One region of the Bradyrhizobium sp. HKCCYLRH1034 genome, then DNA from elsewhere that is predicted to be linked to it. Evidence: predicted binding sites of a transcription regulator. Region 1 holds the regulator's gene; each other region holds the start of a gene.

Region 1 (4,853 bases):
GCGTCACGCCCTATGGCGTGCTCGCCAATCTCGCAGCGATGCCGGTCGTCTCGGCGCTGGTGATGCCGGCCGGCCTGATGGGCCTCGTGGCGGCGCCGTTCGGGCTCGACGGTCCCTGGTGGACGCTGATGGGCCTCGGCATCGACTGGATGATCGCGGTGACGCGCTGGGTGGCGGCGCTGCCCGGCGCGGTCGGGCGCATCCCGGCCTTCGGCATCGGTCCACTGATCCTGGCCAGCCTCGGTGTCATCCTGATCGGCCTGCTGCGCACACCGCTGCGCTGGTCGGGCGCCGTGGGGCTCGTGGTGGCCACCGTGTGGGCCGCCGCGACGCCGCTGCCCGACGTGCTGATCGCCGGCGATGGGCGCGCGGTGGCGGTGCGCGGCCGTGACGGGCGTCTGCATGCGATGCGCATCGGCAAGGACGTGTTCGCCACCAAGGAGTGGCTCGCGGCCGACGCCGATGCCCGGCTGCCGGCGGATTCATCGCTCACCGATGGCGTCTCCTGCGACGAGGCGGGCTGCGTGGTCGCAATGGCCGACGGCCGATTCGCCGCCCTGACCCTGCGCGCCGAGGCGCTCGCCGATGATTGCGCCCGCGTCGCGCTCATCGTCACCGCGCGCGCCGCGCCGTCATCCTGCGCGGCGGCCGTCATCGATCGCGGGCGGCTGCGGCAGCAGGGCGCCTTGATGCTGGTGCAGCGGGGCAGGAGCTTCGCCGTCACGCCGGCGCGCGCCGGCGGCACCGACCGCCCATGGTGGCCGGCGCCCGCCGAGGCCGGCGAGTTCGACACGACGCTGACGCCGCGCGCGCCGGCCGTGCGGCCTCAGGACGCGACGCCGCCGGAGACGGAGCAGGGCGAGGAAGACTGAGTGCCGGGCAGCTCGAACGTGCCGAGATGATACTCGGTGTCGCCAGGTCCATGTTGCCAAGTCCATCGAACAGCGAGGGGCTTTCGGCCAGCGTGAACGCAGCGCGCGGATAGCGTTGCCAGATGGCGATGTCGTCAGCCGTGACTGTCAGCCATCCGAACACAAGCATATTGCAGCCGGGCTCGGTGATCCCGGCGGCCTTGTTCCAATCGATCTTGTTGACCACGGCGGCAGGCTCCCCCGGCACATCATGCCGGCCGAGGGATGTCGTTCCTATTCGATGCGATGCCGGGGCGTGAGGTTCGCCTGAGAGGACTTTGCGCTTGCAGAACCCAAATCTCCCACGGTCGAAAGCTCGCTCACGACCGAGAGAAATGCCGATGCGGAGACCCCTCAGGTGATGCTGATGCGGCGAATCGGTGTGGCCTGCGAAGGCGGCACGTCCTCGGCGATGTCCGGGCGTCGCTCCGCCGGCTGCTTGCTGACCGGCAATTGCAGCACGGTGACGCGCTGGCCCTCGCAGAGCTGGGTCACCAGCACGTGGCGGCCATCGGCGAATTCGATCGCGTCGTGATGGCGATCGGGAATGTGAGTCTCGATGCTGTTGAACTTTGCGACGCGCTCGCGGATCGTCCGGGTCCAGAGCCAGCGGCTGTCGTAGCGGACGTCCTCGGCGAAGGCCAACTCGGTGCCGGGCAGCATGCAAACTGCGACGGTCGGCTCGCTCTCCAGCGCGAAGCCGCGGGTGGCGGTGCCACGGAAGGTCATCGAGATCAACGTCTCGCCGACCTTGGCGGGACGGGACGCAACCGCATGGAGGCTGTAGTCACACATCGGATCGCTCCTCGTTGAGAGATAGCCGACCCACGCTCCCCCCGGACAGGCGCAGGCCTCTATCAGAGTGGACATCGATGGTGATGTTAGCGCGCGCTTCGCGGCAATTCTGCGCTGATCTGCATCGCGTGTGCCCGCGGCCGATCACAAGCGTTTGAGCATGCCGCGCTGCACATCATGAGGTGCATTCGCGCGTGACGTATTTTGCTGGGCAGCCTCCGATCGGCGGCGAAAGCGCGTGCGCCCGCCGCCCATCGACCGATCCCATTCGCGATCAGTACTTGCGGTACAGCCCGACCAGCTTGCCTTGGATCTTCACCCGGTTCGGCGGCAGGATGCGTACCTCGTAGGCGGTGTTGGCCGGCTCCAGCGCGATCGATGCGCCGCGGCGGCGGAAGCGCTTCAGCGTCGCTTCCTCATCGTCGATCAGCGCCACCACGATGTCGCCGGTGTCGGCGGTCTCGTTGCGCTGTATCAGCGCCATGTCGCCGTCGAGGATGCCGGCATCGACCATGGAGTCGCCGCGTACCTCGAGCGCGTAGTGATCGCCGTTACCGAGCATGTCGGCAGGCACGCTGATGGTGTGGCTGCGGGTCTGCAGCGCCTCGATCGGGGTACCGGCGGCGATGCGGCCCATCACCGGCACTGCGACGGGGCGCTCGCCATCGTCCAGCGCGGGAGTGCTGGTGCGCACCTTGCCGAGATTGCCCTCGATCACCGATGGGGTGAAGCCGCGGCGGTTGTTGGCGGCCTGTGACAGCTCGGGCAGCTTGATCACCTCGATCGCGCGGGCGCGGTTGGGCAGCCGGCGGATGAAGCCGCGCTCCTCGAGCGCCGTGATCAGGCGATGAATGCCGGACTTCGAGCGCAGATCGAGCGCATCCTTCATCTCGTCGAAGGACGGCGGCACGCCGGCTTCCTTGAGCCGCTCGTTGATGAACCGCAGAAGTTCGTACTGTTTGCGCGTCAGCATCTCGACCTGGTCCCCGGTTTGTTGTCGTCCGAGTCCAAGAGCTGCGCCTCGCGCACAAACCGGCTGAGAGCGCCCTGGAGTCGGACCGTCATCGCGTCGCCCGCAACATACTAAAAACAAATCATGAACGGACACTATATGTTCGATGTGTGTTCCGCAATCCTAAAAATATGATGAACAGACCGGGCTTTACCGGGGAAGCGGCTCAATTCGGCAGGCGCAGGATCTCGCACGGGCTGCCGGCAGGCGCCTTCGGCGCAAACGCCGGCCGGATCACCACCGCCTGCGAGAGTGCGAGATTCCCAAGCAGCGACGAATCCTGCTGGCTCACCGGGGTCGCAACCAGCGTGCCGTCGGCGCGCTCTTCGAGCTGCGCCCGCAGATAGTCCTCGCGCGAATCGTTCGGCCCGAGCTCGCGGCCGAGCAGGGCGGCCTCGCGCGGCATCACGGCCTCGTCGCGGCCGAGCAGCCGCCGAATCAGCGGCACCAGGAACAGGAGGGCGCAGACATAGGACGACACCGGATTGCCGGGCAGTCCGATCACCCTGATGTCGCCGAGCCGTCCGTGCATCATCGGCTTGCCCGGCCGCATCGCGATCTTCCAGAACGCCATCTCGACGCCCTCGGCTTCGAGCGCCTGCTTGACCAGGTCGTGATCGCCGACCGAGGCGCCGCCGGTCGTGATCAAGATGTCGGCCTTGGCCTCTCGGGCCCGGCGGATGCCGGCGATCGTCGCCTCCATCGTATCCGCGGCGATGCCGAGATCGATCGGGGTCCCGCCCTCGTTGCGCACCAGCGCCCGCAAGGCGTAGCCGTTGGAATAGACGATCTGGCCCGGGCCGGGCGTCGAGCCCGGCATCACCAGCTCGTCGCCGGTGGCGAGCAGCGCCACCTTCGGCCGGCGCCGCACCGGCAGCGCCGGATGATTCATGCTGGCCGCCAGCGACAGGTCGCGGTCGCTGAGCCGGCGCCCGGACTTCAGCAGCACCATGCCCTGGTGAAAGTCGACGCCCGCCGGCCGGATATGCCGGCCCTTGATCGCGGCCTCGGTGATCACGACGTGGCCATCTTCGGCGATCGTGTCCTCCTGGATCACCACCGCGTCCGCGCCCTCCGGAACAACGCCACCGGTGAAGATCCGCGCCGCCTCGCCGGGTCCAACCACGCGATCGAACGGCCGCCCCGCCGCAACCTCGCCGATGATCTTCAGCCGCGCCTTGGCCTGGGCGGCGTCCGCCGCGCGCACGGCATAGCCGTCCATCGCCGACATCGCCTCGGGCGGCTGCGTCCGCAGCGCCGCGATGTCCCGCGCCAGGATGCGGTGAAACGCTTCGTCCAGCCCGACCTGCTCCTCGGCCAGCGGTTCGGCGCCGGCGAGCACGGCGGACAACGCATCAGACACCGGCATCAGGGCCATGGGATTTCCTTCGGACGGAGACGGCAGATCGAATGAATCGCCTTCTAACCGAACGCGCACGGCGCGGCCAAGGGCCTAGGCCGCTCCCTGCGTTCTGACCGTCTGCTGTGGGCCGTTTCCGGGCCGCTGCCTCACGATCGCGCGAGAAAGTCCGCAATCAACCGCATGACCTCCTGCGGACGTTCCAGGCTCGGCAGGTGCGCCGTTCCGGCCAGCTCATGTCCTGACCCCGTTCGGCATTGTTGCGGCGAGCAGCCTGCTTCGCTGCTGGATGTGAGGAAAGTCCAAGTCCCCCGGATGACGAGCGATGGCGCGACGATCTCCGCGAGGCGTGGGAAGGCTGGTGCCACATCGAGAGTCGCGCCGGTTGGCGGCGCGCGGAGTGCGGCGGCGTTCTTCTTCAGGAACGTCTCGCGCGGCTCGCCGGAGATGCGTCCCTCGCGCTGCAAGGGACCGTCGACCCACAGATGCGCCTTGATAGCGCTGACCCGATCCCAATCCTGTGCGGCCTCGGCAGCGGCCAACGACGCCGTTAGCGCCTTGATCTCCGGTGGATAGACCGGCTCCGGCGCGCCGCTGATCGAAGGTGCGATCAGCACCAGCGATGCCATACGTGACGGATGGCGAAGCGCGAAGTCGAGCGCGATGCGGCCTCCTTGCGAGCAGGCAATCAGCGTCGCCGGCCGCGCCGGCGCGAGCGCGTCGACGACGGCGAGCAGGTCCTCGACCGGAGAATGAGCTTCCTCATAGGCGACCG
Region 2 (4,853 bases), on a different contig from region 1:
CCGCGCCGCCGCCCGAAGGCGCGCGTCAGCAGCGGCACGTGCAGCGCGTCGACAAGCGGCGCCCAGAGGAATTTCAGCGTGTAGGGCGTGCCGACGAGCGCGAATAGCCCGATGGTCCCGAGGTCGACGCCGAGCTCGCGCATCCAGATCTGCAAGGTCGAGCCGGACAGGGCCAGCGGCAGCCCCGACGAAAATCCGAGGAACAGCACCACGAGCACGCGCGGCTGCAGATAGACGGCCATGCTCTCGCGCCAGGTGGGGGCTTTTGGCGCAGCCTCGGGCTTTGCGCCGGTCGCGGTGATGTCGGAAGAAGCCTCAGGTACGGTCATGGATGGGTGGTAGCAGATTTGCGCAAGAAACGCTCTCCATCTCAGCTGTCATCGTCCGCGAGCCGGGCGATGACAGTCTTGGCAAAATTCAAGCTGCGACAAGGGCGAGCTACCCAATCACTCCCCCGCCTGCACGCGTCCCGCCAGCGGAAACAAATCCGGCGCGGTGCCCGTAGCTGGCGCGATGCGTGGCGACTCCACCGGCGTGTCCTGTTTGCTGAAGTCGAGCTCCTCGATCCGCGCGGCGCGCTTCTCGATCTTGTCGGCCGAGATGAGGATCTGGCGGATGTCCTCGCCGACATCGCCGAAATGCTTCTGCAGCTTGAGCACGCGCTCGCGCAGGCGGCCGAGATCGTCCCCGAGATGGATCACCTCGTTGCGGATCTGGTCGGCGGCGTCGCGGATGCGTGCGTCCTTCATGATCTGCTGCATGACCTGGATCGCGAGCATCAGCAGCGACGGCGACACCAGCACGACGCGCGCGCGATACGCTTTCTGGATGACGTCGTCGAAGCCATCATGGATCTCGGCATAGACCGATTCCGACGGCACGAACATCAGCGCGGTGTCCTGCGTCTCGCCGACCACCAGATATTTCTCCGCGATGTCGTTGACGTGACGCAGCACGTCGGTACGCAGGCGCTGTGCGGCGGTGCGCTTCTCCTCGTCCGTCTCCGCATCATGCAGCGCGGTCACGGCTTCCAACGGAAACTTGGCGTCGATGCACAGCGGTCGCGCGTCGGGCAGGAACACGACGCAGTCCGGCCGCTTGCCGCTGGCGAGCGTGTACTGGAACGCGTAGCTGCCCTTCGGCAGTCCGTCCTGCACGATCGCCTCCATCCGCGCCTGGCCGAACGCGCCGCGCGACTGCTTGTTGGCGAGGACGTCGCGCAGGGTCGTGACCTGGGTCGTCAGCTCGCTGAGATCACGGTGGGCATTGTCGATGATGCCGAGCCGCTCGTGCAGCACGCGCAGACTATCCATGGTGTGGCGCGTACTCTGCTCCATCGACTGTCCGACGCGATGAGTCACCGCATCGAGCCGCTCGTTGACGCTGCGGGCAAGATCAACCTGCCGGCCGGCGAGCAGCTGCGCCATCGCGTCGACCCGGCCGGAGGCCTCGCTCTGGACGCGGATCATCTCGCTGAACCGATGTTCGATCTCATCGCTGCGCATCGCCTGCTGGGCCGCGAGCTCGGCGCCGCGCCGGCCGGAACGCACCACGGCCGCCACGATCATCACGAGCAGCAGCACCACCAGCACGCCAAATCCGATCAGCGCATCGCTGGCGCGGACCGGAAGGTCGCCGATCATGATGACGACAGGATTGAGGGACTGGCTGGCGGCGGTCATCACGCCCGTCTATCCGATTCGCACAAGCTCGCGAACGAAGAGAGAACATTTATGGTTAAGGCCAGGTTAAGAATCATGGTTAACGAGGCGTTGAAATTCATGGTTAGCGAAGTCTTAACCGCGCACCCTCACATTGACCGCGCCGGTTCCGCGGCTTAAATCGCGCGCCATGTCCCTAAGAGAAATCATCATCCTGCCGGACCGGCAGTTGCGGCTGGTGTCCAAGCCGGTCGAGAAGGTCACGCCGGAGATCCGGCAGCTGGTCGACGACATGTTTCAGACCATGTACGACGCGCCGGGCATCGGGCTCGCAGCGATTCAGGTCGCGCAGCCGCTGCGCGTCATCACCATGGATCTGGCCAAGCCCGACGCCAACGGGGAAGGCAAGCGCGAGCCGCGCGTCTTCATCAATCCGGAGATCGTTGCCAAGTCGGACGAGCTGTCGGTCTACGAGGAAGGCTGCCTGTCGATCCCCGAATATTACGAGGAGGTCGAGCGGCCGGCGCGCGTGCGCGTGCGCTTCACCGATCTCGACGGGCTGGTTCGCGAGGAGGATGCCGAGGGGCTCTACGCCACCTGCATCCAGCACGAGATCGACCATCTCAACGGCGTGCTGTTCATCGACTATCTGTCGAAGCTCAAGCGCGACCGCGTGATGAAGAAGTTCGCCAAGGCCGCCAAGCGCGCCAGCGAGTAACGATCAACTCTCTCCTCCGTCATGCCCGGGCTTGACCCGGGCATCCACGTCGCGCCGCGCGTTACAGGCAGCTCGACGTGGATGGCCGGGACAAGCCCGGCCATGACGCGGAGGATTCGGCAATGCAGGATCTTCCACCAGATGCCGCTTCGCCTGATCTTCATGGGCACGCCGGATTTCGCCGTGCCGACCCTGCTCGAACTCGCCGGCCACGGCCACGAGATCGCGGCGGTCTATACGCGCGCGCCCAAACCCGGCGGCCGCCGCGGCCTGGCGCTGGTGCCGACGCCGATCGAGACCGAGGCGCGCCGGCTCGGCATTCCCGTGCTCACGCCGAAGACGCTGAAGACCGAGGACGCGCTGGCTGCGTTCCGCGCCCATGAGGCCGATGCCGCCGTTGTCGTCGCCTATGGCATGATCCTGCCGCAGGCGATTCTCGATGCACCGAAACTCGGCTGCTACAACCTCCACGCCTCGTTGCTGCCACGCTGGCGCGGCGCCGCGCCGATCAACCGTGCCATCATGGCAGGGGACGCCGAAAGCGGCGTGATGGTCATGAAGATGGATGTCGGTCTCGACACCGGCGACGTCGCGATGGCCGAGCGTCTACCCATCACTGACGCGATGACGGCGTCCGATCTGCACGATCGCCTCTCGCGGATCGGTGCCGACCTGATGGTGCGCGCGATGGCGGCGCTGGAGCGCGGCGGGCTGACGTTGACGAAGCAGGCCGAGGAGGGCGTCACCTACGCTGCCAAGATCGAGAAGGCGGAGGCGCGGATCGATTGGACGAAGCCGGCGCATACGGTGCTGCGGCACATCCACGGCCTGTCGCCGTTCCCCGGCGCCTGGAGCGAGGTCACGCTCGATGGCGAGGCGGTGCGTTTGAAGTTCCTGCGCTGCGCGCTCGCCAGCGGCGCGGGCGCGCCCGGCACTGTTCTGGATGACCAGCTCACCATCGCCTGCGCCGACGGCGCGATCCGCATCACCGAGCTGCAGCGCGCCGGCAAGGGCCCGATGAAGGCCGCGGATTTCCTGCGCGGTACCCAATTGAATCGCGGTGCTCGTTTTTCGTAACGCTGTCATACGCCGCGAAAGCGGGGTATCCAGTACGCCGAGACGTGCATTGTTGCGCCGAGACGTCGGCGAATACTGGATCGCCCGCCTGCGTGGGCGATGACGGCAGCAATAGACCGAATGCCCCGCTACAAGCTCACCATCGAATATGACGGCGCGCCGTTCTGCGGCTGGCAGCTGCAGGAGACCTTGCCGTCGGTGCAGGGCGCGCTCGAAGCCGCGGTGCAGGCGACCTGCGGCGTGCCCACGCGTGTGCACGGCTCGGGCCGCACCGACGCCGGCGTCCACGCCACCGGCCAGGTCGCGCATTGCGACATCGCCAAGGAGTTCCGCCCGGACAAGCTGCGCGACGCGCTCAACGCGCATCTGCGGCCGAACCCGGTCGCGGTGCTCGCCGCCGAGATCGTGCCCGACACCTTCGAAGCGCGGTTCTCCGCGCGCAGGCGGCACTACCGTTACCGGATCGTCAATCGCCGCTCCAACCTCGCGCTGGAGGTCGGCCGCGTCTGGCGGGTGCCGCAGCGGCTCGATTCCGATGCGATGCATGCAGCCGCGCAGCGGCTGATCGGCAAGCACGACTTCACGACGTTCCGCGATACCGAATGCCAGGCCAAATCGCCGGAGAAGACGCTGGATCAACTCGACGTCGTGAGGGAGGGCGATGCGATCACCATCCTCACCTCCGCCCGCTCCTATCTGCATAGCCAGGTCCGCTCGATGGTCGGCTCACTGGTGTGGGTCGGGCAGGGTCGCTGGACCGCCGATGATCTGGCCGCCGCGCTCGCCGCGCGCAACCGCGCCGCCTGTGGCGTCGTCGCCCCGCCGGAAGGCCTCTATCTCGTGAAGGTCGACTATTGAGATCGTTCTGCAGTGGAACCCGCGAATCGCTATTAGCTGCCAATGATTGTCCTAATGAGTAGTCGTTTCGGGAGTAAGGGACAGGATTCATTAACTCCAAATTGAAGCCCTCGCTGCTATCCGGACCTCAGGCTGCTGTCCAGCGAGGTCGATCGTGCGCATTCGTCAAGTCTTCCTGCTCTCTTTGCTGCTCGGGGCCGTCATCGGCCTGCTCGCAACCATGTTGTTCGCCTGGCAGCAGCTGACCTCGCTGCAGGCCGCGAGGACGGCAGGCCGTGATACGCAGCTGCTGGCCGCCATGCTGCGGCTGCCGGAAAAGCTGAACCTCGAGCGCGCCATGGTCAATCCGCGCCTGGCGTCGCCGAATCCGGCAAACTCGGACGAGCTGGCCGCGCTGCAGAAGATACTTCAAGGCTCTGACGACGCCTTCGCCAAGGCGCGCAGCCTGGCGCTGCTGAGTGAAGACAGCGCCGCGCTGGACTCGATCCAGCAGAAGTTGCGTGTGACGCGCGGGGCCGCTCTCGATGCCGTCGCGCAGG
Region 3 (4,853 bases), on a different contig from region 1:
GAGCCGGCTTCGGCGGCGTCGGGCGCGAAGGTGAATCCATCCAGGCGGCCGATCGCGTGCCCTTCAACGATCACTTCGCCAGTCTTGCCGATTTCCGTATTCAAAACACTGTTCTCCCGCAGGCGCCGCATCAATACACTGGTACGACGATCAACGAAACGCTCCGTGAGCCGTTCATGAAGGGCGTCTGACAATTTATTTTCGAGTTCGCGGGTAATCCCCTGCCAATAATCAGGGTCGCGCAGCCAGTCGGGCCGGTTGGCCACGAAGGTCCAGGTACGGATCTGTGCAATCCGCCCCGACAGCGTATCGATGTCGCCATCGACGCGGTCGGCCTGATCGACCTGGGCCGCGTACCAGGCGTCCGGAATACGCCCCTTCTGCATCAGGAAGCCGAACACGGTGGTCACCAGCTCCGCATGGGCGGCCGGCGACAGCCTGCGATAGTCGGGAATCTGGCAGGTTTCCCACAGACGCTCGACCGCGGCCGCGCCGTGAGCGATGTCGCGCACCTCGGCATCGCGCGCGGCGTGATCGAGCACGCGCAGGTCCTCCGCAATCGGCGCGCGCGTCAGCGCCTCATGCGCCGGCGCGACCGCCAGCGAGACCTGAAGCGCGCTCAAGGACGCGAAATCAAGCCGGGAGTTGCGCCATTGCAGCACCTTCACGGTATCGAAGGCATGGTTCTGGAGCGCATTGACCAGCTCGGGCTCGAATGGCGCACAACGTCCGGTGGTGCCGAACGTGCCATTGCGCGTCGCGCGTCCGGCACGGCCGGCGATCTGGGCAAATTCCGACGGCGTGAGCCGGCGGAACTGATAGCCGTCATATTTGCGGTCGGACGCGAAGGCGACGTGATCGACGTCGAGGTTGAGCCCCATGCCGACCGCATCGGTGGCGACGAGATAGTCGACGTCACCGTTCTGGAACATCGCCACCTGCGCGTTGCGGGTTCGCGGCGACAGCGATCCCAGCACGACAGCGGCGCCGCCATGCTGGCGGCGGATCAGCTCGGCGATGGCGTAGACCTCGTCGGCCGAGAACGCCACGATGGCGGTCCGGCGCGGCTGTCGCGTGATCTTGCGATCACCGGCGAATTCGAGTTGCGACAATCGTGGCCGCGTCACCATCGACGCGCCCGGCAGCAGACGCTCGATGATGGGACGCATCGTCGCAGCACCCAGCAGCAGCGTTTCGTCGCGACCGCGGCGATTGAGGATGCGGTCGGTGAAGACGTGGCCGCGCTCCAGATCGGACGCGATCTGGATCTCGTCGACGGCCAGGAACGACACGTCGAGATCCCTGGGCATCGCTTCGACGGTCGACACCCAGTAGCGCGGATTTTTCGGCTTGATCTTCTCCTCGCCGGTGATCAGCGCGACGGCCTCGCTGCCGACGCGATCGGCGATCTTGTTGTAGACCTCACGCGCGAGCAGCCGCAGCGGCAGTCCGATGATGCCGGAGGAATGCGCGAGCATGCGCTCGATCGCCAGATGCGTCTTGCCGGTGTTGGTGGGGCCGAGCACGGCGGTGACGCCGCTTCCGGGAGCGCGGTCGGACGTGCGCTCGAAAGGCGAGGCAGCCGAAGAGGACGAAAAAGCCATTCGTTAAATGTGGGTCTCGAAGCCGGCGTTGGAAGCGCGCCGTTCACGCGCGACGGATGCGGAATGATCGTGTGTCTGGAGAGGCTGCGATGCTGACCCCTGTCTCACATTGTGACGCATATAGTGACGCAGCTTAAGCTTCGGAACGCCTTGAGAACGAATCGCGAAGGAATCGCTGACTCCGTCGGCTTTCCGGCTTCGTTCACCGCAACATCTCGCGCTCTGCCATCAAGCCAGCACTAGATCAAGTTTTCGCGGGCTCCACAAGCAACGCTTTCGCGATGGAACTGGCGCGCGTTCAGCGCGTCCCGAGTCGAATCAGAATCAGGGAAGAGTCAAACGGATTCACGCGCAGCAGACAGTATCGATAGGGGGTCCCGACAAATCGGAGCTCATGAGCCCGTCAGTCCGGAGATCATGCAGCGCGAACCCCGAATCTCCATCGGATTCAAGCGATAGCGGACGGCATGCCGTCAGGCCTTCACGCCACGGCCGCTGACGGGGCTGTGCCGCAACGACGAGATTCCGATGTGGAGGAGCAGCGAAACGACGCACTACTGGGTCTTGGCGACGTGCGGCGCCGCCTGGGTGATGAACGACGTCGCTTCCAGCATCGCGGTCCCCAGCGGGGTCGGGATCACCATCTTGAACGGCACCAGCACACGGGTGCCGGCGATCGGCACGAAGAAGATCTCCATGTTGCGGGCCTGAGCCAGATATTTGATGACCGGCCGGTCCGGGATGTAGCCCGCGACTGGCGTGAAGTAGATCGCGCAGACCAGGGCCGGGCCACGATAACCCTTGTCTGCCTTGACGTTCTCCATGCGCTTGTAGTCGAGCTTGAGCTCGTAGCGCATGCGTCCGTCGAACACGGGCGCAGCGCCGCGGCACGAGTCCGGCGACAGCAGCTCGCCGTTGCCCGGCACGCGCACCAGAGAGGCCGTCATCGGATCGAGCACGCCACGCTTGTGGGCATCCGTCACCGGAATGCGGTCGGGATCGACCGGAGGCGCCGGCTCGATGGCGAAGTCCTTCACAGTACCGTTCTGCAGATTGATGCGGATCTGCTCGGATTTCTTTCCCGTCGTGGTCGAGGCCTGGTAGCTCTGGCCGACCAGGGCGCCGTTGACGACGCGCCCCTGCACCGAGCCGGTGCCTGATCCTTGCGAGAAGCTCTTGAGCAGGCCGGCGGTGCCGCCCTGAGCCGCGGCACCATACTGATCATCCCCGATCTCGACCGCCCAGGTGCCCTTGCCGACGGGGATGCCAGCCAGGGAAGCCTCGTATTGAGCGTCCAACCGAGCCTGCGCCTGGGCGTTTTGCGCCAGCAACAACAGGCAGAGCGCTGCCCCGGCCGCGGCCAGGCGACAGGAGAGAAATGAGGGAACCGAGATGATGGTCACGTGACGAATGATCCTACCGATCCGCCTGCCTGAGCGCCGGACCGATCCGACGCGCCGTCCTTGCTACTTAAGCCAAAAACGCCTTCAAACAACGCGAACCGTCCGACAATGGCGGTTTGTCCAGCGCTTTGCAGCTGAACAGCACTCAGACCGTCATCCGCAGCTCTGCCGGAACCGAGCCGCGAACCTCCGACCGCGCCAGCATGCCGCCATTCCGGCATTTCGGACTGTTCGCGGGATATCCATCCATCACGTCCGAATGCGCCCTTTATATGGTCTAAACTATCGGCTATACTATTGATTATACGCCTGCTTTTCTGCTGGTTGGCGATTTCGGCCCGACCAGGAGGATGCACGGGTCGCGCCCTTCGGGTTCGCCGGCCCGGCTCCCTCTATTCGCTGCGGCCTTCAAAACCTTGACGAAAAGCCGCATCCCCCCTATACGACCGCATCTCCCAGAGACGAGCTGGACGAGTTTTGGACCCCCGCGGCCCGCCGACATAGGCGGACGAAGGGTGCGGGGATGAGAGAGGATTTATTGCCATGTCGCGGCGCTGTGAACTGACGGCCAAGGGTCCCCAGGTTGGCCACAAGGTCAGCCACTCCAACATCAAGACCAAGCGGCGCTTCCTGCCGAACCTGTGCAACGTGACCTTCATCTCGGATGCACTCGGCCGCAACGTGCGCCTGCGCGTCTCCACCAACGCGCTCAAGAGCGTCGACCACAATGGCGGCCTCGATGCCTATCTGCTCAAGGCCAACGCCGCGACCCTGTCGCCGCGCGCGCTGGAGCTGAAGCGCGCCATCGAGAAGAAGGCGGCGGACGCTGCCCCGGTCGCCAAGGCGAGCTGAGAGAGCAAGCCGAAATTCAGGATTGATGCAGAAGCCGGACGCGTCACGGGCGCGGCTTCAAGCTGAACGAGATGTCGAAACGGCCGGGTCGAGAGATCCGGCCGTTTTGCTTGCGGATGCCGTGACCAACTGACAACTCTGGACACGGGCAGCAGGCGTGGGGCGGCAGGACTGGTCGGGTGACCATCCGTTCGTACAACGGCGCCCCGCAGTCACTTCGCGATGTCCGCCGCGCCGCGCGCAACAGCGACCCAGACGAAGTGCCATAGGGAACCGACCTCCCCAACACCAGCCGGATGCTCTACACTCGTTGCGGTAGCATTATTGCGGACATTCCTTTGCCATGAAGAATATTGTCATCTGCTGCGACGGCACCGGCAACGAGATCAGCGAGAACATCTCGAACGTGCTCAAGCTTTATCGGTGCCTGCGCAAGACCGACAAGACGACACCGCATCAGGTCGTGTTCTACGATCCCGGCGTCGGCACGTTGACGCAGCCCGACAGCTGGCATCGCTTCAAGGCCAATTTCAACATGGTGCTGGGGCTCGCGACGGGCTACGGCCTCGACGACAACGTCATCAACGCCTACTCTTTCCTGGCCACGCAGTACCAGGACGGCGATCGCATCTTCCTGTTCGGCTTCTCGCGGGGCGCCTACACCGTGCGCGTGCTCGCCGGGCTGATCCACAAGATCGGGCTGATCTCGCCGGGCCAGATCAATCTCGTCGGCCCGGGCGTGATCGCCTACAAGAAGTATTCCTCCGACAATCCGAAGGCCGGGCGCGGCATCACCAAGGAGCTCGAGAGCACCGAGGAGGACGGGCCGATCCCGGAGAGCCGCGCCGACCAGGCGGCGCAGTTCGCGCGGATCACCTCGACGCGCTGGCCGACGATCCATTTCGTCGGCGTGTGGGACACGGTGGCGAGCGTGATCGTGCCGCGCACCGACCGGCTGTTTGCGCTGCCGAGCCTCGAGGAGCTCGCCTTCACG

What was found. Region 1 encodes LexA, which represses DNA repair genes until DNA is damaged. Its sites were predicted from a motif close to TGTTCNNNNTGTGTTCNG; they were not measured.
Region 2: ACQR0W_RS15630 (DNA recombination protein RmuC) is a predicted target of LexA. The motif match lies at 1,713-1,730, and genes of this name have one in related genera.
Region 3: ACQR0W_RS07690 (helicase-related protein) is a predicted target of LexA. The motif match lies at 1,746-1,763, and genes of this name have one in related genera.

What each region holds. Positions count from the first base shown of each region.
Region 1 is NZ_JBNPUW010000007.1:337,640-342,492, reverse strand. It holds gene ACQR0W_RS19290 (ComEC/Rec2 family competence protein) at 1-872, shown strand, start outside; gene ACQR0W_RS19285 (hypothetical protein) at 1,266-1,706, opposite strand; gene lexA (transcriptional repressor LexA) at 1,981-2,679, opposite strand; gene ACQR0W_RS19275 (molybdopterin molybdotransferase MoeA) at 2,885-4,096, opposite strand; gene ACQR0W_RS19270 (alpha/beta fold hydrolase) at 4,228-4,853, opposite strand, start outside.
Region 2 is NZ_JBNPUW010000006.1:31,602-36,454, forward strand. It holds gene ACQR0W_RS15625 (AmpG family muropeptide MFS transporter) at 1-329, opposite strand, end outside; gene ACQR0W_RS15630 (DNA recombination protein RmuC) at 447-1,682, opposite strand; gene def (peptide deformylase) at 1,852-2,379, shown strand; gene fmt (methionyl-tRNA formyltransferase) at 2,521-3,456, shown strand; gene truA (tRNA pseudouridine(38-40) synthase TruA) at 3,577-4,314, shown strand; gene ACQR0W_RS15650 (methyl-accepting chemotaxis protein) at 4,469-4,853, shown strand, end outside.
Region 3 is NZ_JBNPUW010000003.1:127,238-132,090, forward strand. It holds gene ACQR0W_RS07690 (helicase-related protein) at 1-1,604, opposite strand, end outside; gene ACQR0W_RS07695 (DUF3108 domain-containing protein) at 2,159-2,935, opposite strand; gene rpmB (50S ribosomal protein L28) at 3,551-3,859, shown strand; gene ACQR0W_RS07705 (T6SS phospholipase effector Tle1-like catalytic domain-containing protein) at 4,203-4,853, shown strand, end outside.